4 regions of the Cupriavidus sp. L7L genome follow, and region 4 is predicted to be linked to each of the others. Evidence: predicted binding sites of a transcription regulator. Region 4 holds the regulator's gene; each other region holds the start of a gene.
The links. Region 4 encodes sigma-54, which starts transcription at its own class of promoters, with help from an activator protein. Its sites were predicted from a motif close to TGGCANGNAANCTGCTTT; they were not measured.
Positions count from the first base shown of each region.

Region 1: E1J61_RS34540 (PQQ-dependent methanol/ethanol family dehydrogenase) is a predicted target of sigma-54. The motif match lies at 5,285-5,302, and genes of this name have one in related genera.
Region 2: urtA (urea ABC transporter substrate-binding protein) is a predicted target of sigma-54. The motif match lies at 3,786-3,803, and genes of this name have one in related genera.
Region 3: E1J61_RS05950 (ammonium transporter) is a predicted target of sigma-54. The motif match lies at 3,472-3,489, and genes of this name have one in related genera.

Region 1 covers NZ_SMNY01000058.1:20,198-27,696, forward strand. Annotated here, with positions in the region: gene E1J61_RS34515 (TonB-dependent receptor) at 1-1,161, opposite strand, end outside; gene E1J61_RS34520 (ATP-binding cassette domain-containing protein) at 1,320-2,156, shown strand; gene E1J61_RS34525 (PQQ-dependent catabolism-associated beta-propeller protein) at 2,153-3,157, shown strand; gene E1J61_RS34530 (ABC transporter substrate-binding protein) at 3,150-4,340, shown strand; gene E1J61_RS34535 (ABC transporter permease) at 4,351-5,160, shown strand; gene E1J61_RS34540 (PQQ-dependent methanol/ethanol family dehydrogenase) at 5,369-7,120, shown strand; gene E1J61_RS34545 (c-type cytochrome) at 7,205-7,499, shown strand, end outside.
Region 2 covers NZ_SMNY01000009.1:819,390-826,888, forward strand. Annotated here, with positions in the region: gene cyoA (ubiquinol oxidase subunit II) at 1-493, shown strand, start outside; gene cyoB (cytochrome o ubiquinol oxidase subunit I) at 508-2,481, shown strand; gene cyoC (cytochrome o ubiquinol oxidase subunit III) at 2,487-3,125, shown strand; gene cyoD (cytochrome o ubiquinol oxidase subunit IV) at 3,125-3,502, shown strand; gene urtA (urea ABC transporter substrate-binding protein) at 3,857-5,113, shown strand; gene urtB (urea ABC transporter permease subunit UrtB) at 5,309-6,952, shown strand; gene urtC (urea ABC transporter permease subunit UrtC) at 6,952-7,499, shown strand, end outside.
Region 3 covers NZ_SMNY01000006.1:55,726-63,224, forward strand. Annotated here, with positions in the region: gene E1J61_RS05930 (class I adenylate-forming enzyme family protein) at 1-1,552, shown strand, start outside; gene E1J61_RS05935 (CreA family protein) at 1,586-2,062, opposite strand; gene E1J61_RS05940 (acyl-CoA thioesterase) at 2,079-2,564, opposite strand; gene E1J61_RS05945 (HU family DNA-binding protein) at 2,746-3,027, opposite strand; gene E1J61_RS05950 (ammonium transporter) at 3,521-4,723, shown strand; gene E1J61_RS05955 (mechanosensitive ion channel family protein) at 4,896-5,738, shown strand; gene E1J61_RS05960 (Bcr/CflA family multidrug efflux MFS transporter) at 5,743-6,960, opposite strand; gene E1J61_RS05965 (hypothetical protein) at 7,356-7,499, shown strand, end outside.
Region 4 covers NZ_SMNY01000009.1:111,493-118,991, reverse strand. Annotated here, with positions in the region: gene E1J61_RS08500 (monovalent cation:proton antiporter family protein) at 1-383, opposite strand, end outside; gene E1J61_RS08495 (SIS domain-containing protein) at 535-1,518, shown strand; gene lptC (LPS export ABC transporter periplasmic protein LptC) at 1,562-2,191, shown strand; gene lptA (lipopolysaccharide transport periplasmic protein LptA) at 2,322-2,969, shown strand; gene lptB (LPS export ABC transporter ATP-binding protein) at 3,038-3,838, shown strand; gene E1J61_RS08475 (RNA polymerase factor sigma-54) at 3,994-5,472, shown strand; gene hpf (ribosome hibernation-promoting factor, HPF/YfiA family) at 5,521-5,871, shown strand; gene ptsN (PTS IIA-like nitrogen regulatory protein PtsN) at 6,240-6,695, shown strand; gene hprK (HPr(Ser) kinase/phosphatase) at 6,775-7,499, shown strand, end outside.

The sequences.
Region 1 (7,499 bases), on a different contig from region 4:
ATGCAGCGCGGCGCCTTCGGCGCGGGTCACGCCGCAGTCGCCGCTGCGCGGGCTGCCGTCGGCATTGAAGCCGTCCTCGCAGGCTTCCGCATATTCCTCGTAATCGGGATTGACGTCGCCATTGGTGGTGTCGCGGCGGCTGTTGCGCACGTAGGCGAGGGCGGCGGCGCTGGTCTTGTCGTCGAACCAGTGGCGGCCGTTGACGGCAACCTGGGTCACCTCGTTGCGGGTCTGGTCCGGGTAGGTATACGCGGCGCGGCGGTTCGATTGATAAATATCGGGCAGCGTCACGCTGCCGTCGGCCCGGTAGGACGGCACCAGCCCGTTGCCGGTCAGCGTGCTGCGGCCGTGCAGCAGCGAGACGTCGACGCTGTCCGTATCGCCCGCATAACCGGCCTTGGCGAACACGTTGCCGAGCCGCCCCGACGACTGGTCGCGCCAGCCGTGCTCCTGGAACAGCGTGCCGGCGGCGAAGGCGTGCCAGCCACTGTCGTTGCGCACGCCGCCGGAAAGGTCCGCGCGCTTGCGGCTGCCGCTGCCATAAGACAGGTCGGCGGTAAAGCCCGGAGAGTCCAGCCCGGAGCGGGTGGTCATGGCCAGTGCGCCGCCCAGGCTGTTCAGGCCATAGGCCGGATTGCCGCTGGATACCAGCGATACGCTGGCGAGCGCGGCCTCCGGGATCATGTCCCAGCTGACCACGTCGCCAAAGGGCTCGTTGACGCGAATGCCGTCGAGATAGACCGAGAGCCCCTGCGGCACGCCGGGGATCGATGAGGCACGGAAGCCCCGGTAGGTGATGTCGCTCTGGAACGGGCTTCCCTGGATGTCGTTGACGTTGACGCCGGCCAGGTTGCGCGCCAGGTACTCGGTCAGGTTGCCGGCCCGGGTTCCGTCCAGCTCATCGCCGCGCACGGTCTGCACGGTGTAGGGCACCAGGTCGCTGGCGACGCCGATACCGGGCAGCGGCGCCGCGGCGACCACCAGTACTTCGGGCAGCACCGCGCTGTCCTGTTTTTGAGCAGCGCTGTCCAGTTGTGCAACAGCGGGACGCTGGAGCAGCAGCGCCGCTGCCATGGCGATGGCCGTGGCAGCGCAGCGGCGGCGGGCCGCGGCATGGCGGAAAGCCTGCCTTCGGGCGGCAGGGAACGGGCTGGCTGGCATCTTGCATCTCCTCGGGCGTACACGGCGCCGCCTGCATCGGGCGGCACCTGAAATCGAACTGGCTGAGGAGTGAGCAGGTTCCGTACCGCGGGCATCGGGAAACACCCCCGGCCTGCCGCGGAACGCCGACCTGTGAGGCCGACCACCATCCCGGGAGCATGGCTTTGGCTGACATCACCGCTACCGACGCACCGCTGGCGCTGTACTGCGCGGGCGTGCGCAAGGCGTTCGGCGCGCGCGTGGCGCTGGACGGGGTCTCGCTCACCGTGCGGCGCGGCGAGTTCGTGGCGCTGCTCGGTCCCAACGGGGCCGGCAAGACCACGCTGTTCCAGATCCTCAGCGGCCTGTTCGTCGCCGATGCCGGGCGCGTGACGGTGCTGGGCAGCGATATGCTCGGGCACGACATGGGGCGCGATCCGGTGCGCGCGCTGGCGCGCCTGGGCATCGTGTTCCAGCAGCCGGCCATCGACCTGGACCTGCCGGTGCTGGCCAACCTGCGCTTCCACGCGGACCTGCACGGGCTGCCGCGTCGTGTCGCCACGCAGCGCATCGCCCGGTTGCTCGATGACTTCGGCCTGGCCGCGCGGGCGCACGCGCCGGTGCGCGAGCTGTCCGGCGGCAACCGGCGCAAGGTGGAGCTGGCGCGAGCGCTGCTGCACGAACCGGCGCTGCTGCTGCTGGATGAGCCCACCGTGGGCCTCGACCCGGCTTCGCGGGCGCAGCTGGTCGGCATGGCCAGGCGCCTCGCCGCGCAGGCGCAGGCCGGTGTGCTGTGGGCCACGCACCTGGTGCAGGAGGTGGAGCACGCCGGCCGCGTGATCGTGCTGGACCGAGGCACCGTGCGCTTCGATGGCACGCCGGCGGCGCTGCGCGACGCGGCCGGGCGCGACGACGTTGAGAGCGCGTTCCTGGCCATGACGCGGGCACCGGCCGCTTCTGTCGCCGCTTCCGCCGCCGCTTCTGCCAACAACCCCGAAAGGAGCGTCCCCGCATGAACCAGATGCCATCTCCCAGGTGGTTCGCCATCACGCTGCTGCTGGTGACGGCATTGCTGGTGGCCGCCGGGCTGGCCGAAGCGGCGCGCGTGGCCACTGGCCAGGTGTTCGTGTCGAGCGAGAAGGACGATGCCATTGCCGCCTTCGATGCGCGCAGCCGGCAGCAGCTGGCCGTGTGGCGCCAGTGCAAGCGGCCGCGCCACCTGCAGCTCTCGCCCGATCGTGCGCGCCTGTATGTAGCCTGCAGCGACGACCACCGCGTCGACGTGGTCGACGTGGCCAGCCGCAAGACGCTGGCCTCGCTGCCGGTGGGCGACGACCCTGAGCTGTTCGACCTGAGCCTGGACGGCCGCATGCTCTATGTCTCGAACGAAGAGGATGGCCTGCTCTCGGCCTACGACACCGCTTCGGGCAGGCGCGTGTTCGCGGTCAAGGTGGGCGAGGAGCCGGAGGGCGTCAAGGTCAGCGCGGACGGCAAGCGGGTCTACGTGACCTCGGAGGTGGCCAACCTGGTCCACGTGATCGACGTGGCCACGCGCAAGGTGGTGAGCAATATCCAGGTCGGCAACCGGCCGCGCCGGCTGCTGCTGTTGCGCGACGGCAAGGAGTTGTGGGTCTCGAACGAGTTGTCCGCCAGCGTCAGCGTGATCCGCACCGATACGCTGGAGGTGGCCCATACCATCCACTTCACGCCGCGGGGCTTCCGCGCCGGGGATGTGACCCCGGTGGGGATGGCGGCCAGCAGCGACGGCACGCGTGCCTATGTCGGGCTCGGGCGTGCCAATCACGTGGCGGTGGTGGACGTGGCGTCGCGCCGGGTGCTGGACTATGTGCTGGTCGGCCGGCGCGCTTGGGGGCTGGCGCTGAGCCGCGACAACGCCAGGCTCTATGTCGCCAACGGCCTGTCGGACGATGTCAGCGTGGTGGATGCCGCCAGCGGCAAGGCGATCGCAACCCTCAGGGCGGGCCGGGTGCCGCACTCGGTAGCGATCGATGACTGAACGCCTGCGCTCGCGCTGCCAGGCGGTTGCCGCCGCATTTGGCCTGCTCGCGGCTACCGTGCAGGCCGCAGAGGTGCGCGTGGCGGTGGTGTCGCTGGCCGGCGATCCACGCCATGAACCCCGCCGCCTCGCGCAGCGCTATCCGGGCCAGCCGCAAGGCCGGGCACTCGACGGCGCACAGGTGGCGGCGTCGGAGGCGCGTTTCGCCTTGGAGGCGATGGGCCAGTCGCTCAGGCTCGATGCGCAGGAAGCGCGCAGCGAAGCCGAAGTCGGGACTATGGTCGCGGCACTGGCGCGGCAGGGCACGCGCTTTATCCTGCTCGACCTGCCGGCCGCGTCGGTGCGGCAGGCGGCGGCCGCCGTCAGGCCGGGCGAGGCCCTGCTGTTCAATGTCTCGGCCCATGACGACGACCTGCGCGGCGCCGCCTGTTCGCCCGTGCTGCTGCACACGCTGCCCAGCCTGCGCATGCGCGCCGACGCCCTGATGCAGTACCTGGCGCAGCGCAAGTGGCGCCGCGCGCTGCTGCTGAGCGGCCCGTCGGCGGGCGACGCGGCGCAGCGCGACGCGCTGGTCCAGTCCGCGCGCCGCTTCGGCATCGCGTGGTCGGCGCAACGGACATTCAGGCTGTCCAACGATCCGCGCGAACGCGACCAGGCCAACCTGAACCTGCTGACCAGCGGCACCGACTACGACGTGGTGGTGGTCGCCGATGCCGACGGCGAGTTTGCCCGCGGCGTGCCCTATGCCACGCAGCTGCCGCGCCCCGTGGCGGGTGCCAGCGGCCTCGGCGCCCAGGCCTGGCACTGGGCCTGGGAGCGCAATGGCGGGCCGCAGCTCAACCGGCGCTTCACGCGCGCGGCGGGGCGACCGATGACGGGCTACGACTGGGCCGCATGGGTGGCCATCAAGGCGATCGCGGAAAGCGTGGCAAGGCAGCCGAAGGCCGGCTTTGCCGCGCAGGCACAGGCGCTGGTCACCGGCAAGGTGGTGGTGGACGGCTTCAAGGGCCCGCCGCTGTCGTTCCGGCACTGGGACCGCCAGTTGCGCCAGCCGGTCATGCTGGCGCACCCCGACGGCGTCGTTGCCGTGGCACCGGTGGAAGGCGTGCTGCACCCGAAGAACAACCTCGACACCCTGGGCGCGGACGAGGCCGACACCCCGTGCCGCGCCCCGTCCTCGTAAGGCGCAACCCATGGCCACCGTGCTGATCCATCGCTGGCGCGCGCTGCGCGCCGTCTGCGGGCGCGAGCTGCGCAAGTACCTGCGCCAGCCCGGGCGCCTGCTGTCGTCGCTGGTGCGGCCGCTGCTGTGGCTGCTGGTGTTCGCGGCCGGCTTCCAGAATGCGCTCGGCGTCGCGATCGCGCCGCCGTATGAGACCTACATCGAATACAAGGTCTACGTGGCGCCCGGGCTGCTCGGCATGATCGCGCTGTTCAACGGCATGCAGTCGTCGCTGGCGATGGTGTACGACCGCGAGATGGGCGTGATGCGCCTGCTGCTGACCGCACCGTTGCCGCGCGGCTGGCTGCTCGGCTGCAAGCTGGTGGCGGGCACGGTGCTGTCGCTGCTGCAGATGGCCGGGTTCCTGCTGGTGGCGATGATGTTCGGCATCCGCTTCGAGCCGCTGCACCTGCTGCTTGCAAGCGGCGCCATGGCGCTGGCTGCGCTGATGCTGGGCGCGCTGGGACTGCTGCTGTCGGTCCATGTGCGCCAGCTCGAGAACTTTGCCGGCACCATGAATTTCGTGATCTTTCCGATGTTCTTTGTCAGCTCGGCGCTGTATCCGCTGTGGAAGCTGCAGGAATCGGGGGCGGAGATCGTCTATCAGCTCGCGCGCTTCAACCCCTTCACGCATGCGGTCGAGGCCATCCGCTTCGCGCTGTACGGGCAGGTGGCTCCGGTAAGCCTGGCGGTGGTGGCAGGCTGCGCGGCGGTGTTCTTTGCACTGGCGCTGCACGGCTACGACCCGCAGCGCGGCATGGCCCGCCGGGGGCAGGCTTGAACCGTGCCGCGCCCGGCATGGATGGCTGTTCAGATCTGGAGCAGGTGCAACGCAGTGTTGCGTGGTGACACGGCCGCCGGCACGCAATGCGGCCGCATCCGGCGTGCTCGCGCGGCAATCCGATTGGCATGGGAATTGCCGTGTTCGTGTCTGGTGTGTGGTGCATTGGCGCACCGGTGGGAAACCAAAACAAAGAGAGGAGAAGGCAATGAGGACGTTACGAGCAGTGATGGTTGCCACGGCAGTCGCGGCCGCTACGGCCAGCGTGGCCGCGCAGGCGGCGGTGACCGACGCCATGATCGAGAACGACGCAAAGACCCCCGGCGACGTGCTGTCGTGGGGCATGGGCCCGCAAGGGCAGCGCTACTCCACGCTGGCGCGCATCAATACGAAGAACGTCGGCAACCTCGTGCCGGCGTGGTCGTTCTCGTTTGGCGGCGAGAAGCAGCGCGGCCAGGAAGCGCAGCCGCTGATCCACGACGGCAAGATGTTCGTGACGGCATCGTATTCGCGCATCTACGCGCTCGACCTGAAGACCGGCGCCAAGCTGTGGAAGTACGAGCACCGACTGCCCGAAGGCATCATGCCGTGCTGCGACGTGGTGAACCGCGGCGCGGCACTCTACGACAACCTGGTCATCTTCGGTACGCTGGATGCGCAGCTGGTGGCGCTGGACCAGAAGACCGGCAAGGTGGTGTGGAAGGAAAAGCTGGAGGACTACGCGGCCGGCTACTCGTACACGGCCGCGCCGCTGATCGTCAAGGGCATGGTGCTGACCGGCATCTCGGGCGGCGAATTCGGCGTGGTCGGCCGCGTCGATGCGCGCGATGCCAAAACCGGCCAACTGGTGTGGTCGCGCCCGGTCGTGGAAGGCCACATGGGCTACAAGTACGACAAGGACGGCAACAAGACCGAGATCGGCGTGACCGGTGCCGAGAACGCCAGCTGGCCTGGCGAGACCTGGAAGACCGGCGGCGCTGCCACCTGGCTGGGCGGCACCTATGATCCGGCCACCGGGCTGGTGTACTTCGGCACGGGCAACCCGGGGCCGTGGAACAGCCATATCCGCAAGGGCGACAATCTCTACTCCGCGTCGACGGTGGCGATCGATCCGGCCACCGGCAAGATCGTCTGGCACTACCAGAACACGCCGAACGACGGCTGGGACTTCGACGGCGTCAATGAGTTCGTGACCTTCGACCTCGATGGCAAGCGCATGGGCGGCAAGGCCGACCGCAATGGTTTCTTCTATGTCAACGACGCGCGCAGCGGCAAGCTGGTCAACGCCTTTCCCTTCGTCAGGAAGATCACCTGGGCCAGCGGCATCGACCTGAAGACCGGCCGGCCCGACTTTATCAGCGAAGGCCGTCCCGGCGACCCGGCCGCCGTCGCCGACGCGAAGAAGGGCAAGTCCGTGTTCGCCGCGCCCGGCTTCCTCGGCGGCAAGAACCAGCAGCCGATGGCCTACAGCCCGCAGACCGGCCTGTTCTATGTGCCGGCCAACGAATGGGGCATGGACATCTGGAACGAGCCGGTCAGCTACAAGAAGGGGGCGGCTTTCCTGGGCGCGGGCTTCACCATCCAGCCGCTGAACCAGGACTACATCGGCGCGCTGCGCGCGATCAATCCCAAGACCGGCAAGATCGTCTGGGAGGCGAAGAACGGCGCGCCGCTGTGGGGCGGCGCGATGACCACCGCCGGCGGCCTGGTGTTCTGGGGCACGCCGGAGGGCTACCTGAAGGCAGCCGACGCGCGGACCGGCAAGGAACTGTGGAAGTTCCAGACCGGCAGCGGCGTGGTGGCGCCGCCGGTCACGTGGGAGGACAACGGCGAGCAGTATGTGGCCGTGGTATCGGGCTGGGGCGGCGCGGTGCCGCTGTGGGGCGGGGAAGTCGCCAAGCGGGTGAATTTCCTGGAGCAGGGCGGATCGGTGTGGGTGTTCAAGCTGCACAAGAGCTGAACGCGGGCTAGTCGATGGGCATGCACGCTGGCATCGCGATGCCGATGCCGGCGTGCCGGCAGAACGAAACAGCGAGACAAGGGTATGAAGAAGGAATGGATGGCGCTGGCAGCGGCGGTACTGCTGCCTTGCGCGGCGCAGGCGGGCACGGCGGCCGAGATGCAGGCACTGGCCGACAAGAACGGCTGCTTTGCCTGCCACGGCATGCAGTCGAAACTGGTGGGGCCCGGCTTCGCCGAAGTGGCGGCGAAATACAAAGGGGACAGCCAGGCAGCCGGGCGGCTGGCCAGGAAGATCCGCGAAGGCGGCAAGGGGGTGTGGGGGCCGGTGCCGATGCCGGCGCATGGGAATCTCGGCGAGGCGGATGCGAAGCAGCTCG
Region 2 (7,499 bases), 710 kb from region 4:
CACCCCGGTGAACTTCAAGATCACCTCGGATTCGATCATGAATTCGTTCTTCATCCCGCAACTGGGCAGCCAGGTGTATGCCATGGCAGGGATGGAGACCAAGCTGCACCTGATCGCCAACCATGCCGGCTCGTATGACGGCGTGTCCGCCAACTACAGCGGCGGCGGCTTCTCGGGCATGAAGTTCAAGGCGGTCGCCATGTCGAACTACGAGTTCGACGAGTGGGTCGCCAAGGTCCGCGCCTCGTCGACCGAACTGGGCGTTGAAGGCTACAAGACGCTGGCACAGCCCAGCGAGAGGGAGCCGGTCACGTACTACGGCAAGGTGGAAGACCAGCTCTTCCACAACATCCTGCACAAGTACATGGACCACAGCGGCACTGCGGTTGCCGACAAGGGTTTCAAGGGCGGCCCGATCTGCACGTCGCGCAATACCCTCGGTGAAGAGCAGCTGTCGATGACCACGCCGGCCAAGCTGCCGGCGGGCGCGTAATCCTGGGAGCAATGATGTTTGGCAAGTTGAGTTTGTCGGCGATTCCGTTTCATGAGCCGATCATCATGGTCGTGCTGGCGGGCGTCGCCCTGGGCGGTGCCGCGCTGCTAGGCGCGATCACATATTTCAAGAAGTGGGGCTATCTCTGGAACGAGTGGTTCACGTCAGTCGATCACAAGAAGATCGGCGTGATGTACTGCCTGGTCGCCCTGATCATGCTGCTGCGCGGCTTTGCCGACGCGGTCATGATGCGTACCCAGCTGGCGCTCGCCACCAATGGCGCCACCGGCGTGCTGCCGCCCGAGCACTACGACCAGATCTTCACCGCCCACGGCGTGATCATGATCTTCTTCGTGGCCATGCCGCTGATGACCGGCCTGATGAACCTGGTCGTGCCGCTGCAGATCGGCGCGCGCGACGTGGCCTTCCCGTTCCTGAACACGCTGTCGTTCTGGCTGTTCGTGGCGGGCGCCATGCTGGTCAACGTCTCGCTGGGCGTCGGTGAATTCGCCAAGACCGGCTGGCTGGCCTATCCGCCGCTGTCGGGCCTGGACTACAGCCCTGGCGTGGGGGTGGACTATTACCTCTGGAGCTTGCAGATCTCGGGCCTGGGCACGCTGCTGACCGGCGTGAACTTCCTGGTGACGATCCTGCGCATGCGCGCCCCGGGCATGACCCTGATGCGCATGCCGGTGTTCACCTGGACCGCGCTGTGCACCAACGTGCTGATCGTGGCCGCCTTCCCGGTGCTGACCGTGACGCTGGCGCTGCTGGGCCTGGACCGCTACATCGGCACCCACTTCTTTACGAACGACGGTGGCGGCAACGCCATGATGTACGTGAACCTGATCTGGATCTGGGGCCACCCCGAGGTGTACATCCTGATCCTGCCGGCGTTCGGTATCTTCTCTGAAGTCATCTCCACGTTCTCGGGCAAGAAGCTGTTCGGCTACAAGGGCATGGTGTACGCGACCGCCGCGATCATGGTGCTGTCGTTCATCGTGTGGCTGCACCACTTCTTCACGATGGGCTCGGGCGCCAACGTCAACGCGTTCTTCGGCATCACGACCATGATCATCTCCATCCCGACCGGGGTGAAGATCTTCAACTGGCTGTTCACCATGTACCGCGGCCGGGTCCAGATGACCTCGCCGGTGCTGTGGACGCTGGGCTTCATGATCACCTTCGTGATCGGCGGCATGACCGGCGTGCTGATGGCCGTGCCGGCTGCCGACTTCGTGCTGCACAACAGCCTGTTCCTGATCGCCCACTTCCACAACGTGATCATCGGCGGCGTGCTGTTCGGCTACCTGGCCGGCATCACCTACTGGTGGCCGAAGGCGTTCGGCTTCACGCTGAATGAGCGCCTGGGCAAGTGCGCCTTCTGGTGCTGGCTGGTCGGCTTCTACTTCGCCTTCATGCCGCTGTACGTGCTGGGCCTGATGGGCATGACCCGCCGCCTGAACCACACCGACAACCCGGCCTGGACGCCGTGGCTGTACCTGGCCGTGGTGGGCGTGGTGTTCGTGGCGCTGGGCATCTTCTTCCAGGTGCTGCAGATCGTCGTGTCGATCCGCGACCGCAAGAAGCTGGCGGACGTGACCGGCGATCCGTGGGGCGGCCGTACCCTGGAGTGGGCCACTTCGTCGCCGCCGCCGTTCTACAACTTCGCGCACACACCGGTGGTGCGTGACCTGGACGCGTTCGCCGACATGAAGGCCCGCGGCGAGACCCTGCCGACCGAAGGCTACGAGAAGATCCACATGCCCAAGAACACGGGCGCGGGCTTCATCATCGGCGCCTTCAGCCTGGTGTTCGGCTTTGCCCTGACCTGGCATATCTGGTGGATGGCCATCGTTGGCCTGGTGGGCATGGTGTGGGCGTTTATCCACCGCAGCAACGACGACCATATCGACTACTACGTGCCGGCCACCGAGGTCGAGCAGATTGAAACGCGCCATCTGCAGCGCATTGCTTCGCAGGCCTAAGAACCATGTCGACTCAAGTCCTAGACCGCATCCCCGCGCAGGCCGGAGCCTCGGCCCACGCCGACGCGCATGACCATGCGCACCACGATACCAGTGCCAATACGGTGTATGGCTTCTGGATCTACCTGATGAGCGACTGCATCATCTTCGCCGGGCTGTTCGCCACCTTCGCCGTGCTGCGCGGCGAGCTGGCGGGCGGGCCGTCGGCGAAGGAGCTGTTCGAGCTCAACTACGTGCTGGTGGAGACCTTCATCCTGCTGTTCTCCTCGATCACGTACGGCATGGCGATGATCTCGCTGCAGAACCGCAGCCTCAAGCACGTGCAGACCTGGCTCGGCGTGACGTTCCTGCTGGGCGCGGCGTTCATGGCGATGGAAATCAACGAGTTCCACCACCTGATCGCCGAAGGCGCCGGCCCGGGCCGCAGCGCGTTCCTGTCGTCGTTCTTCACGCTGGTCGGCACCCACGGCCTGCACGTCGCCAGCGGCATGCTGTGGATGATCGTGCTGATGTGGCAGCTGGGCAAGAAGGGCATCACCCCGACGCTGAGCAAGCGCCTGATGTGCCTGTCGCTGTTCTGGCACTTTCTGGACGTGGTCTGGATCGGCGTGTTTACCGTGGTCTACCTGATGGGACATCTGTGATGGCACAACACAACGCACCGGCGGCGCACGCCACTCGTGATTCGCATGGCGCGCATGCCGCGCACGACTCGCACAGCACCCACGCCAGCTTCAAGGGCTACGCGATCGGCTTCATCCTCGCGGTGATCCTGACCGTGATCCCGTTCAAGCTGGTGATGGACGGCAGCCTGGACAAGGGCATGATCCTGTGGATCATCCTCGGCATGGCCGCGGTCCAGATCCTGGTCCACCTGAAATACTTCCTGCACCTGGACACGTCGTCCGACCAGCGCAGCAACGTGATCGCGCTGCTGTTCACGGCGCTGATCCTGGTGATCGTGGTGGCGGGTTCGCTGTGGATCATGCACAACCTGAACACCAACATGATGGTGATGTAAGGACTGGCGTCCTGGCATCGGAAAACGGGGCCCCGCGAGGGGCCCCGTTTTTATTTGCGCCGCCTGCCGTCGGCGTGGTGCCCGGCCCTGGTGCGCCGGTGCGCACTGGCTGGCGCCTTCGGCAAGAGGTCCGCACAGAATTGCGTCGTTGCACGGGAGTGGTGCATGCGCCGCCCGCACAGCTCTGGTGCACGGACGCGGCCACAGCGCGCGGCACAGCCCGCGCGGCGCGCCAGCACGCCGTCTGCCGTCGGCGGGGCGGGTATCAGCGCGTTGAACGCAGTGGCACGCTAGTTGCAGATGCATCACCCCGGGGAGCGTAGTCCCTACTAACACCACAAATGGGAGCTGCAAATGCAACGACGTGACATGCTGAAGCTGTCGGCCATCGCCGCCGCGGCAATGATCGGTACCAGCCCGCTGGCCATGGCGCAGTCCAAGGAACCGATCAAGGTCGGGATCCTGCACTCGCTGTCCGGCACGATGGCCATCTCGGAAACGTCGCTGAAGGACGTGGCCCTGATGACCATCGACGAGATCAACAAGAGCGGCGGCGTGCTCGGCCGCAAGCTGGAGCCGGTGGTGGTGGACCCGGCCTCCAACTGGCCGCTGTTCGCCGAGAAGGCGCGCCAGCTGGTCAGCAAGGACAAGGTCGCGGTGACCTTCGGCTGCTGGACCTCGGTGTCGCGCAAGTCGGTGCTGCCGGTCTATGAAGAGCTGAACTCGCTGCTGTTCTACCCGGTGCAGTACGAAGGCGAGGAGATGTCCAAGAACGTCTTCTACACCGGCGCCGCGCCCAACCAGCAGGCGATCCCGGCGGTGGAGTACCTGATGAGCAAGGAGGGCGGCGGCGCCAAGCGCTTCTTCCTGCTGGGCACGGACTACGTCTACCCGCGCACCACCAACAAGATCCTGCGCGCCTTCCTGAAGAGCAAGGGCGTTGCCGACAAGGACATCGAAGAGGTCTACACCCCGTTCGGCCACAGCGACTACCAGACCATCGTCGCCAACATCAAGAAGTTCGCCCAGGGTGGCAAGACCGCGGTGATCTCGACCATCAACGGCGATTCCAACGTGCCCTTCTACAAGGAACTGGGCAACGCCGGCCTGAAGGCCAAGGACGTGCCGGTAGTGGCGTTCTCGGTGGGCGAGGAAGAACTGCGCGGCATCGACACCAAGCCGCTGGTGGGCCACCTGGCGGCGTGGAACTACTTCATGTCGGTCAAGAACGCACAGAACGACGCCTTCAAGAAGCAGTGGGCGGCCTGGGTCAAGGCCAACAACCTGCCGGGCGGCGACAAGCGCGTGACCAACGATCCGATGGAAGCCACCTACGTCGGCATCCATATGTGGGCGCAGGCTGTGAAAAAGGCTGGCACCACCGATACCGACAAGGTGCGCGCGGCGATGTACGGCCAGACCTTCAAGGCGCCGGACGGCTTCACGCTGACCATGGGCGAGAACCACCACCTGTACAAGCCGGTGATGATCGGCGAGGTGAAGGGCGATGGCCAGTTCTCGGTGGTGTGGAAGACGCCGAAGGCAGTGCGCGCGCAGCCGTGGAGCCCGTTCATCGCCGGGAATGAAGGGAAGCCGGACAAGGTGATGTAAGCCTCGTTTGCTTGCCACTATCCGGCTCCCCTCTCCCGCTTGCGGGAGAGGGGCTGGGGGAGAGGGCGGGCGCTGGCAAATGCGACGGCGTTCACTTCGTCATAGATGCCGGCCCCCTCCCCCGACCCCTCTCCCGCGCGCGGGAGAGGGGAGCAAACAAACAGCTCGCTTCATTCCTGCCAATCGCAAGCTCCTATGCGCAATCCCTTATCCGTTCGAGTCGTGCCCTGGCTGCGCGCCCTGCTGGCAGCGCTGCTGCTGGCCTCAGCGCCGTGGGCCGCCGCGCTGACGCAGGCCGACCTGAAGCCGCTGGCCGAAGACGACTTCGACGCCAAGACCGCCGCGCTGTCCGCGCTGGCCAAGGCATCGCCCGCTGAAGCTGCACCGATCCTGAAAGCCCTGCAGGAGGACACCCTGCAATATGCGCCGTCGGTCGGCATGGTGCGCCAGGACGGCGACAAGGTGGTCGATGCCATTACCGGCAAGTCCGTCACGGTCAAGCCGGACGAACTTGAATCCCTGACCCTGAACAACAGCCTGCGCGCACTGGTCGACAGCGCCGCCAGCAGCCTGCTGCTGCAATCGCCCGACATCGCGGTGCGCGCACAGGCAATCGGCACCTTGCGCGAACAGCCGGAAAGCGCCTCGCTTGCCGCCGTGGAAGCCGCGCGCAAGGCCGAGGCCGATGCCGGCCTGCGCGCCAGCCTGGACGTGATCTGGGCCAACCTGGTGCTGGCAGAGCCCGCGGATCCAGGCGCGCACGATGCGCGGCTCGAAGCGATCCGCATCCTCGCCACGGACAGCAACCCGCAGAGCCGCCAGAAGCTTGCGCCGCTGGTCGAGCGCGACAGCGCCGGCAACTACCGCGAAGCGGATGCGGACGTGCGCCTGGCCGCGCAGCAGGCGCTGGACCAGCTGCGCAGCGACCAGCGCCGCGCCGAGCTGATCGGCAACCTGTTCGCCGGCCTGAGCCTGGGCAGCGTGCTGCTGCTGGCAGCGCTGGGCCTCGCCATCACCTATGGCCTGATCGGCGTCATCAACATGGCGCACGGCGAGTTCCTGATGATCGGCGCCTACGCCACCTACGTGGTGCAGTCGCTGTTCCGCGCCTATGCGCCGGATGCGTTCGCGTGGTACCTGCCCGCGGCGCTGCCGGCATCGTTCCTGGCGGCGGCGGCAGTCGGCTTCGTGCTGGAGCGGCTGGTGCTGCGCCACCTGTACGGCCGCCCGCTCGAAACGCTGCTGGCCACCTTCGGCATCAGCCTGCTGCTGATGCAGGCGGTGCGAACGCTGTTCGGCGCGCAGAACGTGGAAGTGGCCAATCCCGGCTGGATGAGCGGCGGCTTCGAATGGATGCCGGGACTGGTGATCCCGTACAACCGCGTGGTCATCATCCTGTTCGCGCTGGCGGTGGTGGCGGTGGCGTGGGCGGTGCTCAACCGCACGCGGCTGGGGCTGTTCGTGCGTGCCACCACGCAGAACCGCACCATGGCGGCGTGCGTGGGCGTGCGCACGTGGAAGGTCGACAGCTACGCCTTCGCCTTCGGTGCCGGCATCGCCGGGCTCGGCGGATGTGCGCTGTCGCAGATCGGCAATGTCGGTCCCGACCTGGGCCAGGCCTACATCATCGATTCGTTCATGGTGGTGGTGCTGGGCGGGGTGGGGCAGCTGGCCGGCACCATCGTCGGCGCATTCGGGCTGGGCATCATCAACAAGTTCATCGAGCCGTTCTATGGCGCGGTGCTGGCCAAGATCTTTGTCCTGGTGCTGATCGTGCTCTTCATCCAGAAGCGGCCGCAGGGACTTTTCGCGCTCAAGGGGCGCAGCGCGGAGGCATGATGCAGCGATTCCAACCTGATTCTTCCGCGGCACCTTCCGCGGCACCTTTCCGGCTTGCCGTGCCCGAGCGCCAGTCGCTGTTCTCGCCGCGTGGCTGGATGGCGCTGGCGGTGCTGACCGTGCTCGTCGGCATCGGCGTGCCGGTGTGCGCGCTGCTCGTGCCGGAAGGCCATCCGCTGCACCTGTCGGCGTACGCGCTGACGCTGGTCGGCAAGATCATGTGCTTTGCGCTGGCGGCGATCGCGCTCGACCTGGTGTGGGGCTACTGCGGCATCCTGAGCCTCGGCCATGGCCTGTTCTTCGCGCTGGGCGGCTATGCCATGGGCATGTACCTGATGCGTTCGATCGGGCGCGAAGGCGTGTACAAGAGCGACCTGCCGGATTTCATGGTGTTCCTCGACTGGAAGGAGCTGCCGTGGTTCTGGCACGGCACGGACCATCTTGGCTATGCGCTGCTGCTGGTGGTGCTGGTGCCGGGCGTGCTGGCATGGCTGTTCGGCTTCTTTGCCTTCCGCTCGCGCATCAAGGGCGTGTACCTGTCCATCAT
Region 3 (7,499 bases), on a different contig from region 4:
CTTCGTGGTCTACGAGGACGAGCGCGTTTCCTACGATGCCTTCCGACGCGCCGCCATCGCGCTGGCGCATGCGCTGGTGCGCGACGGCGTGCGCAAGGGCGACCGCGTGGCGCTGGCGATGCGCAACCTGCCGGAGTGGCCGGTGGCGTTCTACGGCGCGCTGCTCGCGGGCGCGATCGTGACGCCGCTGAACGCGTGGTGGACCAGCGCCGAGCTGGAATACGGCCTGGCCGACTCCGGCAGCCGCGTGGCCATCGTCGATGCCGAGCGGCTCGACCGCATCCTCGAGCATCTGCCCGGCTGCCCGTCGCTGGAACGCGTCTACGTCTCGCGCACCGGCGCTGCGACCGGCGATCCTCGCGTCGCCGCACTGGAAAGCGTGATCGGCACCAGCGCCGACTGGGCCGCGCTGCCGCAGCAATCGCCGCCGCAGGTCGGTATCGACCCCGAGGACGATGCCACCATCTTCTATACCTCCGGCACCACCGGCAAACCCAAGGGGGCACTGGGCACGCACCGCAACTCCGCCACGGTCGCGGCCGCTGGCAGCTTCAGCCCGCTGCGCAACCTGCTGCGCCGCGGCGAGCCGATTCCGGCGCCGGATCCCGCGGCCCCGCAGAAGGCCATGCTGCTGGCGGTGCCGTTCTTCCATGTCACCGGCTGCATGGCGGTGCTCAACGGCGCGCTCGCCACCGGCGGCAAGATCGTGCTGATGCACCGCTGGGACGCGCTGCGCGGCATGGAGCTGATCGAGCGCGAGCGCTGCACCGCCGCCGGCGGCGTGCCCACCATCGCCTGGCAGATCCTGGAGCATCCGGAGCGCGCGCGCTTCGACCTGTCTTCGCTGGAGAACGTCAACTACGGCGGCGCGCCGGCGTCGCCGGAACTGGTGCGGCGCATCGGCGACGTGTTCCCGACGGCCGCGCCTGGCATCGGCTGGGGCATGACCGAAACCTCTTCGACCTTCACCAGCCACAGCGCCGAGGAATACGTGCTGCGGCCCGACAGCAGCGGTCCGGCGCTGCCGATCGGCGAAATGAAGGTGGTCGACGGACGCGGCCAGGCGCTGCCGCCCGGCGAGACCGGCGAACTGCTGGTACGCGGCGCCAACGTCGTGCGCGGCTACTGGAACAAGCCCGAAGCCACGGCGCAGACCTTTATCGAAGGCTGGCTGCGCACCGGCGACATCGCGCGGCTGGACGAGGAAGGCTATGTCTATATCGTCGACCGCATGAAAGACATGCTGATCCGCGGCGGCGAGAACATCTATTGCATCGAGGTGGAAAGCACGCTGTACGAACATCCTGCGGTGATGGACGCAGCGGTGGTCGGCATGGCGCACAAGACGCTGGGCGAGGAACCGGCGGCCGTGGTCAGCCTCAAGCCAGGCATGCACGCAACCGAAGCCGAATTGCAGGAGTTCGTGCGCGAGCGGCTGGCGGCGTTCAAGGTGCCGGTGCGCATCCTGCTCTACCGGGAGATGCTGCCGCGCAATGCCAATGGCAAGATCCTCAAGTCGAACCTGCGCAAGCTGTTCGACCAGGCAGCCTGACCAGCCGGCGGCAAACCACGAGCCGGCAGCGCTCTACTTGACCGGGATCGTCGTGCCGGCCGGAACCGGCACGGCGGTCACGCTGTTCTGCGGGCTGCCGCTGACGATGCGGTCCGAATACGTCAGGTAGACCAGCGTATTGCGCTTGCGATCGACCGCGCGCACCACATGCAGGGTCTTGAACAGCACCGACATGCGCTCGGAAAAGACGTTGTCCTGCTGCTTCAGCGGCCCCTTGAAGGCGATGGTCCCCACCTGCCGGCACGCGATCGAGGCTTCCGGCGGGTCTTCCGCCATGCCCAGCTGGCCCTTGATGCCGCCGGTGCGGGCCCGCGACACGTAGCAGGTGATGCCCTCGACCTGCGGGTCGTCATAGGCTTCGATGACGACCTTGTCGGAGCCGGTCACGCGGAAATTGGTGCTGACGCTGCCGATCTCCTCGGCATGCGCGCCGCCCGTGGCCGCCGCGCAGGCGGCCAGGGCCAGGATCGTGCAGGATCGCTTCATCATGGTGGATGGCAACGTGTCAGGTCACCGACGACTTGATGTCGCCGTGGCGCTTTTCCATTTCCTGGCGCAGTGCACGGCGCTGCTGGGCGGCGGCAAAGCGCTGGCGCTCGACTTCATCGCGCGGCTCAAGCGGCGGCACTTCCGCCGGGGCGCCGTTGTCGTCGACCGCCACCATGGTGAAGTAGCAGCTGTTGGTGTGGCGCACCAGCTTGCTGCGGATATTCTCGGTCACGACCTTGATGCCGATTTCCATCGAGCTGCGGCCGGTAAAGTTGACCGAGGCCAGGAAGGTCACCAGCTCGCCCACGTGGATGGGCTGGCGGAACACCACCTGGTCAACCGACAGCGTCACCACGTAGCGGCCCGCATAGCGGCTGGCGCAGGCATACGCGACCATGTCCAGGTACTTCAGGATGGTGCCGCCGTGGACGTTGCCGGAGAAATTGGCCATGTCCGGCGTCATCAGCACGGTCATGGAAAGCTGGTGGGACAGGTCGTTCATGATGCGGGGAGTTCGGATCGGGGGCGCGGATTGCGGGGGCGGTCGCCCGGGCCGGCTGGCGGCATCCAGGCGCCGGCAGTTTAACCCGGATCGGCCCCGCCGTTGCCGGTCATCGCGCACGGCGCGCAAAACAAAAAAGCGGCCTGCCTGGCCGCTCTTTCACGCTGTGGACACAAACTGCTTACTTCTTCTTGTTCACCGCGTCCTTGAAACCCTGTCCGGCGGAAAACTTGACCGTCTTGGCGGCCGGGATCTTGATGGTTTCGCCGGTGCGTGGATTGCGTCCGGTGCGCGCGGCGCGCTTGCCGGCGCTGAAGCTGCCAAAACCTACGAGCGTGACCGAATCACCCTTTGCCACTGCCTTCTTGATGCTGTCCAGCGCTGCGTTGAGCGCGCGCTCAGCGGCGGCGTTGCTCAGTTCTGCTTCCGTGGCGATGGCCGATACCAGTTCACCTTTATTCATGGCTGATTTCCCTTGTTGGTCGTCGTGACCGATGTGCTTGCCTGGCGGCAAAACATCGATCGGCGCAGTCTAATCTGCCCCTTGTGCGTTGAGCAATCCCCAGTGGCACCAATGCAACGAAAAAACCCGCAAATCCTTGCTTGAGGCCGGTTAGCGGGCAATTTCCCGCTCTTTTCGCGCTTGTCATGGGCCCGCTTTGGCTGGCTGCGGCGTTGCGCCGCAAGGCAACGCTGTCACGGGCCCGGACCCGGCAAATGCCCGGAATTGGGGCGTCGCACCAAAACGGGTCAGCCGAACATGCCGGTGAAGCGCCATTCTGGCGCATATCAGGCACGGCGGCCGGCGCCCGGCTCCGACGTCCTGCGGGCCCGGTTCCCTGCGCGCGGCATTCCGGTGCGGATTCCGCCCACTCCGGTGCAGCCGGCACCAGGATGCAGCCGCAACTGGAATGCTTTTTGCATACCCATGCGCCCATTTTGAGCATGAGGTCACTATGGACAACTGGAAGACCGGCACCGACGCCATGTTTATCCTGCTTGGCGCCATCATGGTGCTGGCCATGCACGCCGGCTTTGCTTTCCTCGAGCTAGGCACGGTGCGCAAGAAAAACCAGGTCAATGCACTGGTAAAGATTCTGGTGGATTTCGCAGTTTCCACGATTGCCTATTTCTTTATCGGTTACACCATTGCCTACGGCGTGCAATTCATGTCCGGGGCAGAAACGCTGGCCCAGAAAAGCGGTTACGACCTGGTCAAGTTCTTTTTCCTGGCGACTTTTGCCGCCGCCATTCCGGCGATTATCTCGGGCGGTATTGCCGAACGTTCGCGCTTCAATCCGCAACTGGTCGCGACCTTCGTTCTGGTCGGTTTTGTCTATCCCTTCTTCGAAGGCATTGCGTGGAACCAGCGCTACGGGGTGCAGGACTGGATCACACAGGTTGCCGGCGCGCCGTTCCATGACTTTGCCGGCTCGGTGGTCGTGCATGCGCTGGGCGGCTGGATCGCGCTGCCGGCGGTGCTGCTGCTCGGCGCGCGGCGGGGGCGCTACCAGAAGGACGGGCGCATCAGCGCCCATCCGCCTTCCAATATCCCGTTCCTGGCGCTGGGTGCGTGGATCCTGGCAGTGGGCTGGTTCGGCTTCAACGTGATGAGCGCGCAGACCGTCGACAAGATCAGCGGCCTGGTTGCAATCAATTCGCTGATGGCGATGGCCGGTGGCACGCTGGCGGCGTGGGCCGCCGGGCGCAATGATCCCGGCTTTGCCTACAACGGCCCGCTGGCCGGGCTGGTGGCGGTATGCGCCGGTTCGGACCTGATGCACCCGCTGGGCGCACTGATCACGGGCGGAGTTGCGGGCGCCCTCTTCGTCTATATGTTTACGCTGGCGCAGAACAGGTGGCATATCGACGATGTGCTGGGCGTCTGGCCGCTGCACGGGCTGTGCGGCGCCTGGGGCGGCATCGCCGCGGGCATTTTCGGGGCCAGGGCACTGGGCGGGCTGGGCGGCGTGTCGCTCGGCGCGCAGCTGATCGGCACGGTGCTGGGGATCGTGGTGGCGCTGGCGGGTGGCACGCTGGTATACGGCGCGCTCAAGAAGCTGGTCGGCATCCGGCTCGATGCCGAAGGCGAGTTCAACGGCGCGGACCTGACGCTGCACCGCATCTCCGCCACGCCGGAGCGCGAAACCAACTGGTAAGGCGGTTGCGCCGCCCGGCAGCGCCTGGGCAAGCTGGCCTGCCGGCCCGCTTGCCTTGACAATTATTTGCTTGCACTTCGAGGCACGGCATTCCAATAATTGCCGTGCCCACGTATTGCGCCGCGTCAGCGCGCAGGGCTGCACCACTCACCCAAACCGAGAGGACACGCCGATGGATGCCACGACTTTCGACAACCTCAAGACCCTGGTGGTCGCCTATGCCACGCAGTTCGGGGTCAAGATCCTGGCAGCCCTAGCGTTCTGGGTCATCGGCCGATGGCTGATCCATTTTGTCGTACGGATGGTGCAGAACGCGCTCGGCAAGCAGAAGGTCGACCCGACGCTGCTGCGCTATGTGGGTTCGATCGTCACGGTCACGCTGAATGTGGTGCTGGTGATCGGCATCCTCGGCTACTTCGGCATCCAGACCACCACCTTCGCCGCGCTGATTGCCGCCGCCGGTGTGGCCATTGGCATGGCATGGTCGGGACTGATGTCGAATTTCGCGGCCGGCGCGTTCCTGGTGGTGCTGCGGCCGTTCAAGGTGGGTGACTTCGTTACCATTGGCGGCGTCACCGGCACGGTGCGCGAGATCGGGCTGTTCGCCACGTCGCTCGATACGCCGGACAACGTGCAGACCGTGATCGGCAATAACAAGATCTTCAGCGATACCATCCAGAACTTCACCGCCAATCCGTACCGGCGCGTGGAACTGAAGGCCCAGCTGGCGGGCAGCACCGACGTGGCCGATGCGGCGGCGCTGCTCAAGTCGCGCATCGCGCAGATCCCGAACGTGCTGCCGGAACCCGCGGTCGACGTGGAGATCCTGGAATTCACGCTGGTCGGGCCGGTGCTGGCGGTACGCCCGCATTGCCACAACGACCATTACTGGCAGGTGTACTTCGACACCAACCGCATCATCCGCGAGTGCTTCGGCCAGGCCGGCTATGCCGCGCCCATGCCGGCACACATGGTGATCGTACAGCAGGCCGCCGCCTTGCAGCAGGCCGCCTGATTCGTCAGGCAGCCGCCCGGCCAGCGCCGGAGCTGCCGTAGTAACGCATCAACACCGCGCCAGCGCCGCATAGCGCCATCACCACGGCCAGCGGCAGCGCGGTGCCGTCGCGCCACACGCTCACGGCCGCGCCGCCGAGCGTGCCCAGCGAAAACTGCAGCGTACCCATCAGTGCCGAAGCCGTGCCGGCGCGATGCCCCTGGTGCGCCAGCGCCAGCGCCGAAGCATTGGGCGTGACGCAGCCCAGCGCACCGATAAAGACGAAGAATGCCGCCAGCAGCACCGGCAGCGTCGCCAGCCCGGCCAGCGCCGCCACGGCCAGCACCGCGCCCGCGGCGCAAGGCGCCAGCAGCGCCCGTCCCAGGACCTGGTCGAGCGTGCGACCGTGCACCAGCCGGCTGTTGAGCTGCGACATGACGATCAGGCCCAGCGCATTGGCGCCGAACACGAAACCATAGTGCGACGGCGCAATGCCGTGCAGCTCGATCAGCACGAACGGCGAACCCGAGATATACGCGAACATCCCCGCCGACCCGAAACCGGCCGACATCGAGTAGCCGACGAATTCACGGTCGCGCAGCAGCTCGCCGTAGCTCCTGGCCACGGTGCCAAGCCGCAGCGGCGCCGCCTGGCGCCGGTCCAGCGACTCCTCCATGCGCCAGTGCACCAGCAACAGGATGGCCAGGCCGGCCGCCGCCAGCACCCAGAAGATCGTGCGCCAGCCGGCCGCCGTAAGGATCGCGCCGCCGATGACCGGCGCGAGGATCGGCGCCAGCCCCATCACCAGCATCAGCGACGAAAACGCGCGCGCCGATTCATGGGCCTCGAGCCGGTCGCGGATCACGGCGCGCGCCATCACCATGCCGGCGCAGCCGCCCAGCGCCTGCAGGAAGCGCCACAGCATCAGCGTCTCGGCATTGCGCGCCAGTGCGCATCCGATCGCCGCAACCACATAGAGCCCCAGTCCCAGATACAGCGGCGGCTTGCGGCCAAAGCGGTCGCTGAACGGCCCGTAGAACGCCTGCCCCACGGCAAGGCCGACCAGGAACGTGCCGAGGGTCAGCTGTACCTGGCCGATATCGACGCCAAGGTCGCCCGCCAGCGCGGGAAAGCTCGGCAGGTACATGTCGATCGACAGCGGCGCGATCGCCATCAGCGAGCCGCATATCAAAAGCCAGGCGGGAAAGCGCGCGGTCGAGGCAGCGCTCGGGGAACGGGACATGGAAGAAATCCGGTGCATGCGGTTGCGTGGCGATCACCGCCGCGGGCGATGCCGGGGCGCGGCTGCAAGCCGTTGGAAAGGGGCAATTGTTGCACAACATAACGAAAGCGATGCCGCAGCGGGTTGCACAGGTTTGAAGCACTCGTTCAGGAATATTGCCCTGCCAAGGTCGGGTTCGATGAAGTTGGCAGGATTGGCAAACTTGCCAGATGGTGGAATCAAGCGAGCATCTGACCGGAATGTGCACTGACGCCATGATGGCAGGCGTGGCGTGCCTTTCACGCCTGGCAAGGTGAAGGGTACAATGCCAGCCTGTCGGCGTGAGTGTCGCGTGACATGCGCGGCCGGCCTCGCAGAGACGGACGACAGTACCGCTCCCGGCAACGTTAGCCTGCATGAGAACACGACACACGCCGATTTCCGCTTCGCCTGGCCTGGCCACCCCTGCATGGGTGGCCGCGCTGCTGTTGCCGCTGGCGCTGCATGCGGCACCGGTGCCGGTGCCGGCGCGCAATGCCGCCGCGGCGTCGGCGCCGGCT
Region 4 (7,499 bases):
GACATTGCCAGCGCCCCGCCCAGCGCCACCGAGGCCTGCCACGACAGCGGGAACAGCCAGTTGAAGGCCCAGCTGGCGGGCACCACCGCCAGCATCGACAGCACCACCTGCGAGCCGCCCAGCCCGAACACCAGGCGCTTCATCGACCGCAGCTTGCTCAGGCTGAACTCCAGCCCGATCGAGAACATCAGGAACACCACGCCGAACTCGGCCAGGTACTTGGTCTGCGCGGTATCGCTGGCCAGCCCCAGCGCATGCGGGCCGATCAGGATGCCGACGGCCAGGTAGCCGAGCATCGGCGGCAGCTGCAGCATGCGGAAAGCGACCACGCCGAAGACGGCAGCGGCCAGCAGCACCAGGGTCAGTTCCAGCGGTGAGTGCATCAGGATGGTCGGGTGACCGGCCGGGCGCGCGCCCGACCCGGCACGGGCACCCTGCCGGGGAAACTTGGCAAGCGCGTCGATGCGGCGGGCACGCGGGGGCACATCGAGGCAGCCCCGGGCGACGTCGCATTCGTTGGTATACTTCGACGCCATGATAGCCAATTTCGATGCGGATCGAGCACTCAGGCTCGCCCGCGACACACTCCAGACCGAAGCCGAAGCGGTTTCCGCACTTTCCGGCCGCCTGACCGACGACTTTGCCCGTGCCGTGCAGATGATCCTGCGATGCAGCGGGCGCGTGGTGGTCTCCGGTATCGGCAAGTCCGGCCATATCGGGCGCAAGGTGGCGGCGACGCTCGCTTCCACCGGCACCCCCGCGTTCTTCGTGCATCCGGCCGAGGCCAGCCACGGCGACCTGGGCATGGTCACGCGCGACGACGTGCTGATCGCCTTCTCCAATTCCGGCGAAACCGGCGAGTTGCTGTCGATCATCCCGATCGTCAAGCGCATCGGCGCGCGGCTGATCTCGGTCACCGGCAACCCGGAGTCGAACCTCGCCAAGCTGGCCGACGCGCACCTCGACGCGGGCGTGGAAAAGGAAGCCTGCCCGCTCAACCTGGCGCCAACGGCAAGCACCACCGCCGCGCTGGCGCTGGGCGATGCGCTGGCGGTGGCGGTGCTGGACGCGCGCGGCTTCGGCGAAGAAGACTTCGCCCGCTCGCACCCGGGCGGCGCGCTCGGCCGCAAGCTGCTGACCCATGTGCTCGACGTCATGCGCACCGGCAACGCGGTGCCCGAAGTCCGCGAAAACACCCCGCTGGCCCAGGCGCTGATGGAAATCACGCGCAAGGGCATGGCCATGACCGCGGTGGTCGATCCCGACGGCCGTGCCATCGGCGTCTTCACCGACGGCGACCTGCGCCGCCTGCTGGAAACCCCGCGCGACTGGAAGACCGTTCCCATCGGCGAGGTCATGCACCGCAACCCGCATGTGGTCAACCAGAGCCAGCTGGCCGTCGAGGCGGTGCAGGTCATGGAAGCCAACCGCATCAACCAGTTGCTGGTGGTCGACGACGACGGGCGCCTGGTCGGTGCGCTGCATATCCACGACCTGACCCGCGCCAAGGTCATCTGAACGGGGCGCGAGAAGCACCGACAAGCACACCAACAAGCACACCATGCAGGCACTCATCGCCTCCCTCAGCGGCATCGTCATGCGCCTGCTGCCGCTGCTGCTGATGGCCTTCGTCGCCGGCAGCACCTTCTGGCTGGTGCAGATCAACTCGCCCAAGGAAAGCCAGGACACGCAGGCGACCAAGAAGCACGAGCCGGACTATTTCATGGACCGTTTTTCGGCCACGGAACTGGCGCAGGACGGCAGCACCAAGATCCGCTTCACCGGCGAACGCATGGTCCACTTCGAGGACGACCAGACCTACGAGGTCACGCGCCCCGCGCTGCGCGCCTATGAACCGGACCGTCCGCCGGTGACGGCACGGGCCGACCTTGGCCGCATGAACGCCGAAGGCTCGGTGATCGACCTGTACGGCAACGGCCATGTGCTGCGCCAGCAGGGCGCCGACGCCTCCAAGGATCCGCAGCTGACCGCCGTGTCGAGCTATTTCCAGTTGCTGGTCAATGACGACATCGTCAAGACCGACAAGCCGGTAAAGCTGACGCGCGGACCCTCGGTGATGACCGCGAACGGGCTGATCTTCAACAACGTCACCCGCGAAGTACAATTGCTCGGCAACGTACGCGGCACCATCGTCACCGGGCCGTCTCCGGGCCGTACGCCGGGACGCTGACCCGGCCCGCGCGGCCGGCCGCCGCGCAACGGCAATAACGCTGCGCGCCCTGCCTGCCCCGCAAGACCCGCATAACCCGCATAACCCGGCCTAACCCGCACCACCACGCCCTCTAGCCACCGCTGCCAACATGACTGCATCCCTGACGACTTCGTCCCGTCGACACGCCGCCCCGGCCCTGCTCGCCACGGCCATGGCCATCGGCCTGCTGCTGGCCCAGCCCGCGCTGGCCGAGCGCGCGGACCGCGACAAGCCGATGGTGCTCGAGGCCGACAACGCCAGCTACGACGACGTCAAGCAGATCTATACGCTGACCGGCAACGTGGTGCTGACCAAGGGCACGATGATCCTGAAGTCGGATGCGGCCGAGCTGCGCACCGACCCCGAGGGCTACCAGTTCGCGGTGGCCACCGCCAAGGCTGGCAAGCAGGCCTATATCCGGCAGAAGCGCGAGGGCGTCGACGAATACATCGACGGCTGGGGCGACCGCATCGAATACGACGGCAAGCAGGAGCTGTCCAAGCTGATCGGCAACGCGCGCATGGCGCGCCTGCAGGGCGCCAAGATGCTCGACGAGATCCGCGGCGCGGTGCTGACCTACGACAGCCGCAAGGAGTTTTACACCGCTGCCGGCGGCAGCGACAACACCTCGGCCGCCAATCCGTCGGGCCGCGTGCGCGCGGTGCTGTCGCCGCGGCAGAACCCGAATGCGCAGGGTTCGGGCAGCGGCTCGCCGCTGGACCTGAAGCCGGCGCCCGCGCCCGCCAACAAACCCTGACGCCTCGCGGGGACCGATGCCTTGCAAGGACCGCCTCCCCGCCTGAAACGCTGAACGCCAGACTGCCAATGACCGATACCGCCACCATCGCCGAAAAGCCTTCCGTCCAAGCCACGGCCGTCCTCGAAGGCGGCAGCACGCTGGTCGTGCGCCACCTGAAGAAGCGCTATGGCTCGCGCACGGTGGTCAAGGATGTCTCGCTGGACGTGAAGAGCGGCGAAGTGGTTGGCCTGCTCGGCCCCAACGGCGCGGGCAAGACCACCTCGTTCTACATGATCGTGGGGCTGGTGAACCTGGACGAGGGCGATATCGTGCTCGACGGCGACCACATCAGCGGCCTGCCGATCCACGAACGCGCGCGCATGGGCCTGTCCTACCTGCCGCAGGAAGCATCGGTCTTCCGCAAGCTCAACGTCGAGGAAAACATCCGCGCCGTGCTCGAGCTGCAGGTGGAAAACGGCAAGCCGCTGGCCAGGGCCGAGATCGACCGCAGGCTCGACGCGCTGCTCGACGACCTGCAGATCGCGCACCTGCGCAACAACCCGGCGCTGTCGCTGTCGGGCGGCGAACGCCGCCGCGTGGAAATCGCGCGCGCGCTGGCATCGTCGCCGCGCTTCATCCTGCTGGATGAACCGTTCGCCGGCGTGGACCCGATCGCAGTGGGCGAGATCCAGCGCATCGTCAGCTTCCTGAAGGCGCGCAACATCGGCGTGCTGATCACCGACCACAACGTGCGCGAGACGCTTGGCATCTGCGACCACGCGTACATCATCAGCGAAGGCACCGTGCTTGCCGCCGGGCGGCCCGAAGAGATCATCGCCAACGAATCGGTGCGGCGCGTCTACCTGGGCGAAAACTTCCGCATGTGATGTACTGGCCTGCCCGCGGCGGCAGGCCATTGATTCTGCCTGGTTTCACCCCCATCATCTGCATGTGGGACAGCCCACTGCCGGCGTCGATCAAGCCGCGACATCGATAGCAATTTCCGTTCCAACAACGGAAAGATGCGCATAAAATAGGTCGCATGAAACCGTCGCTACAGCTCCGCCTCTCCCAGCACCTGGCACTGACGCCGCAACTGCAGCAGTCGATCAGGCTGTTGCAGCTTTCGACGCTGGAATTGCAGCAGGAAGTCGAACAGGCGCTCACGGAAAACCCCCTGCTCGAACGCGAGAACGACTGGATCGAAAGCCCGCTGCGCGTGGCCGCCGATGGCTCGGTCAACCTGCAGAGCGCGCCCGCGCCGGCACCGGCCGAACCGCAAGGCAACGGCGAGGCGCGCGCCGAGGGCGCGGGCGATGACGACAGCTACGGCGACAGCAACAGCGGCGACGACTATGGCGGCGACTGGAGCCTCGACGATTTCGCGCGCCGCCCGCAAGGCGACGAAGACGAGAAGACGCCGATGCAGCTGCGTGAGGCCGAGCCCACGCTGCGCGAATACCTGATGGAACAGCTCACGCCGCTGAAGATCTCGGTGCGCGACAAGGGCCTGGCCATCTTCCTGATCGAATCGCTCGACGACGACGGCTACCTGAGCGCGACGCTCGAAGAGATCTGCGCCGAACTGCCCGAAGAACTCGAATTCGAGATCGAGGAAGTACAGGCGATGCTGACGCTGCTGCAGAGCTTCGACCCGCCGGGCGTCGGCGCGCGCAACGCGGCCGAGTGCCTGGGCCTGCAATTGCGCCGGCTGCAGCATCCGCAGCGCGAGCTGGCGCTGAACATCGTGCATAACCACCTCGAGCTGCTGGCCGTGCGCGACTACACGCGCCTGAAAAAAGCGCTGCAGGTAGACGAGCCTGCACTCAAGGCCGCGCATGAACTGATCCGCTCGCTGGCACCCTACCCGGGCCACGCATACAGCCGCCCCGAAGCCGACTTCGTCGTGCCCGATGTGTTCGTGCGCAAGAGCGGCAGCGGCTGGATCGCGCAGCTCAATCCGGATGTGATGCCGCGGCTGCGCATCAATGACATGTACGCGCAGATCCTGCGCGGCGCCAAGGGCGAGTCGGGTACCGCAGGCCTGCAGCAGAAACTGCAGGAAGCGCGCTGGCTGATCAAGAATATCCAGCAAAGGTTCGACACGATCCTGCGTGTCTCGCAGGCCATTGTCGAGCGTCAAAAGAACTTTTTCACGCACGGCGAAATCGCCATGCGCCCCTTGGTTTTGCGGGAGATTGCCGATACACTGGGATTACACGAGTCAACCATCTCCCGGGTGACGACCAATAAATACATGGCAACGCCGATGGGTACTTTCGAACTGAAGTACTTCTTCGGCAGCCACGTGTCCACCGAGACCGGTGGCGCGGCTTCATCAACGGCCATCCGCGCCTTGATCAAGCAACTGATAGGAGCCGAAGACCCGAGGAATCCCCTTTCCGACAGTCGCATCGCCGAACTGCTGGGTGAGCAAGGCTTCGTTGTCGCACGACGCACCGTAGCCAAATATCGCGAAGCCCTGAAGATCCCCGCAGTGAATCTCCGCAAGTCTTTGTAGCCGAGCCCACCGCCTGCCTGGTGAGGCTCTTTCAGAAGGAGAAGCGCTATGAACTTCAAGATCAGTGGACACCACCTTGACATCACGCCGCCGTTGCGTGAGTACGTGGAAACGAAGCTGGAGCGAATCGTCAGGCATTTCGATCAGGTCATTGGCGTTAGCGTGCTGCTCTCTGTCGACAATCACAAGGAAAAGGACAGGCGGCAATATGCGGAAATCAATCTACATCTCAGGGGCAAGGACATCTTCGTTGAAGCGCATCATGAAGACCTGTATGCAGCGATCGACGCACTAGTCGACAAGCTGGACCGTCAGGTACTGCGCTACAAGGACCGCGTGCAAGGCCACGACCGCGAAGCGGTCAAGTACCAGATGGCCGCAGCGCAGATGCAGCAATGAGCGTGCCCGGTGGCCCCGCAGAGGGCCGCTGAATCAAAACTGAACAGGCAAGCCGCGCGTAGCGCGGCTTTTTTGCGCCTGCGGCGCTGTGGCGCCTGCGCAAAGGGCCTGTCACCCGTTTGAGACGGAGTGTTCGCAACGGCCGCGGCAGGGTGTATGCTGCGCCATACATGCAGGGCCGCATCCTGCCCGCGCCCGGTTAAGGTGCGGACGCCAACCGGGCGGCGCTGCGCTGCACAATCACAGGGAGGCTGCTGCTCTATAATGGCCGGACGCCTCGGCGTTGCCGGCGACCGGCTGCCCCTGAGCCACACACTGCCCGGCGGAACGGCGGAACCGCCCGCTAACTGAACTCCTGCGCATCGCCCATGAATCGTTTGGCCAAATTGCTGCCACCCGGCAACATCACCCTCGACGTCAGCGTCACCAGCAAGAAGCGTGTGTTCGAGCAGGCCGGGCTCCTCTTCGAGAACAACCATGGCGTGGCGCGCGCCACCGTGACGGACAACCTGTTTGCGCGCGAGTCACTGGGCTCCACCGGACTTGGCGCCGGCGTGGCGATCCCTCACGGCCGCATCAAGGGGCTCAAGCAGCCGCTGGCCGCCTTCATGCGCCTGGCCGAACCGATTCCGTTCGAATCGCCCGACGGCAAGCCGGTATCGCTGCTGATTTTCCTGCTGGTGCCGGAACAGGCCACGCAGCAGCACCTGGAAATCCTGTCCGAGATCGCGCAGCTGCTGTCGGATCGCGACATGCGCGAAGGACTGGCGACGTTGCCCACTTCCGAAGCCGTGCACCAGTTGCTGACCGAATGGCATCCCTGATTCACCGATTGACCTGAACGGGCCGGCACAGACCGGACAGGCACAGCGCCTGGCACACCGCCCCACACGTCATACCCGCATGGAACTCACCGGCGTCACCTCCCAGTCCATCTTCGACGACAACGCAGCCGACCTCAAACTCTCATGGGTCGCCGGCCTGGAAGGTGCGGACCGCGCCTTCGACGTGGAATTCGCCCGCGAAGCCACCTCGGCCGCGGACCTGGTGGGCCACCTGAACCTGATCCACCCCAACCGCATCCAGGTGCTCGGCAAGCCCGAGATCACCTACTACCAGCGGCTGGACGACGATATCCGCAAGCGCCAGATGGGCGAGCTGATCCTGCTGGAGCCGCCTTTCCTGGTGGTGGCCGACGGCATGGAGCCGCCGCCGGACCTGGAGCTGCGCTGCACGCGCTCTTCCACGCCGCTGTTCACCACGCCGGTGTCGTCGGCCGCGGTGATCGACCACCTGCGGCTGTACCTGTCGCGCATTTCCGCGCCGCGCGTGACCATGCACGGAGTGTTCCTCGACATCCTCGGCATGGGCGTGCTGATCATGGGCGAATCGGGCCTGGGCAAGAGCGAACTGGGCCTGGAACTGATTTCGCGCGGCCACGGCCTGGTGGCTGACGACGCGGTCGACTTCGTGCGGCTGGGGCCGGACTTCATCGAGGGGCGTTGCCCGCCGCTGCTGCAGAACCTGCTCGAAGTGCGCGGCCTTGGCCTGCTCGACATCAAGACCATCTTCGGCGAGACCGCGGTGCGGCGGAAGATGAAGATCAAGCTGGTGGTGCAGCTGGTGCG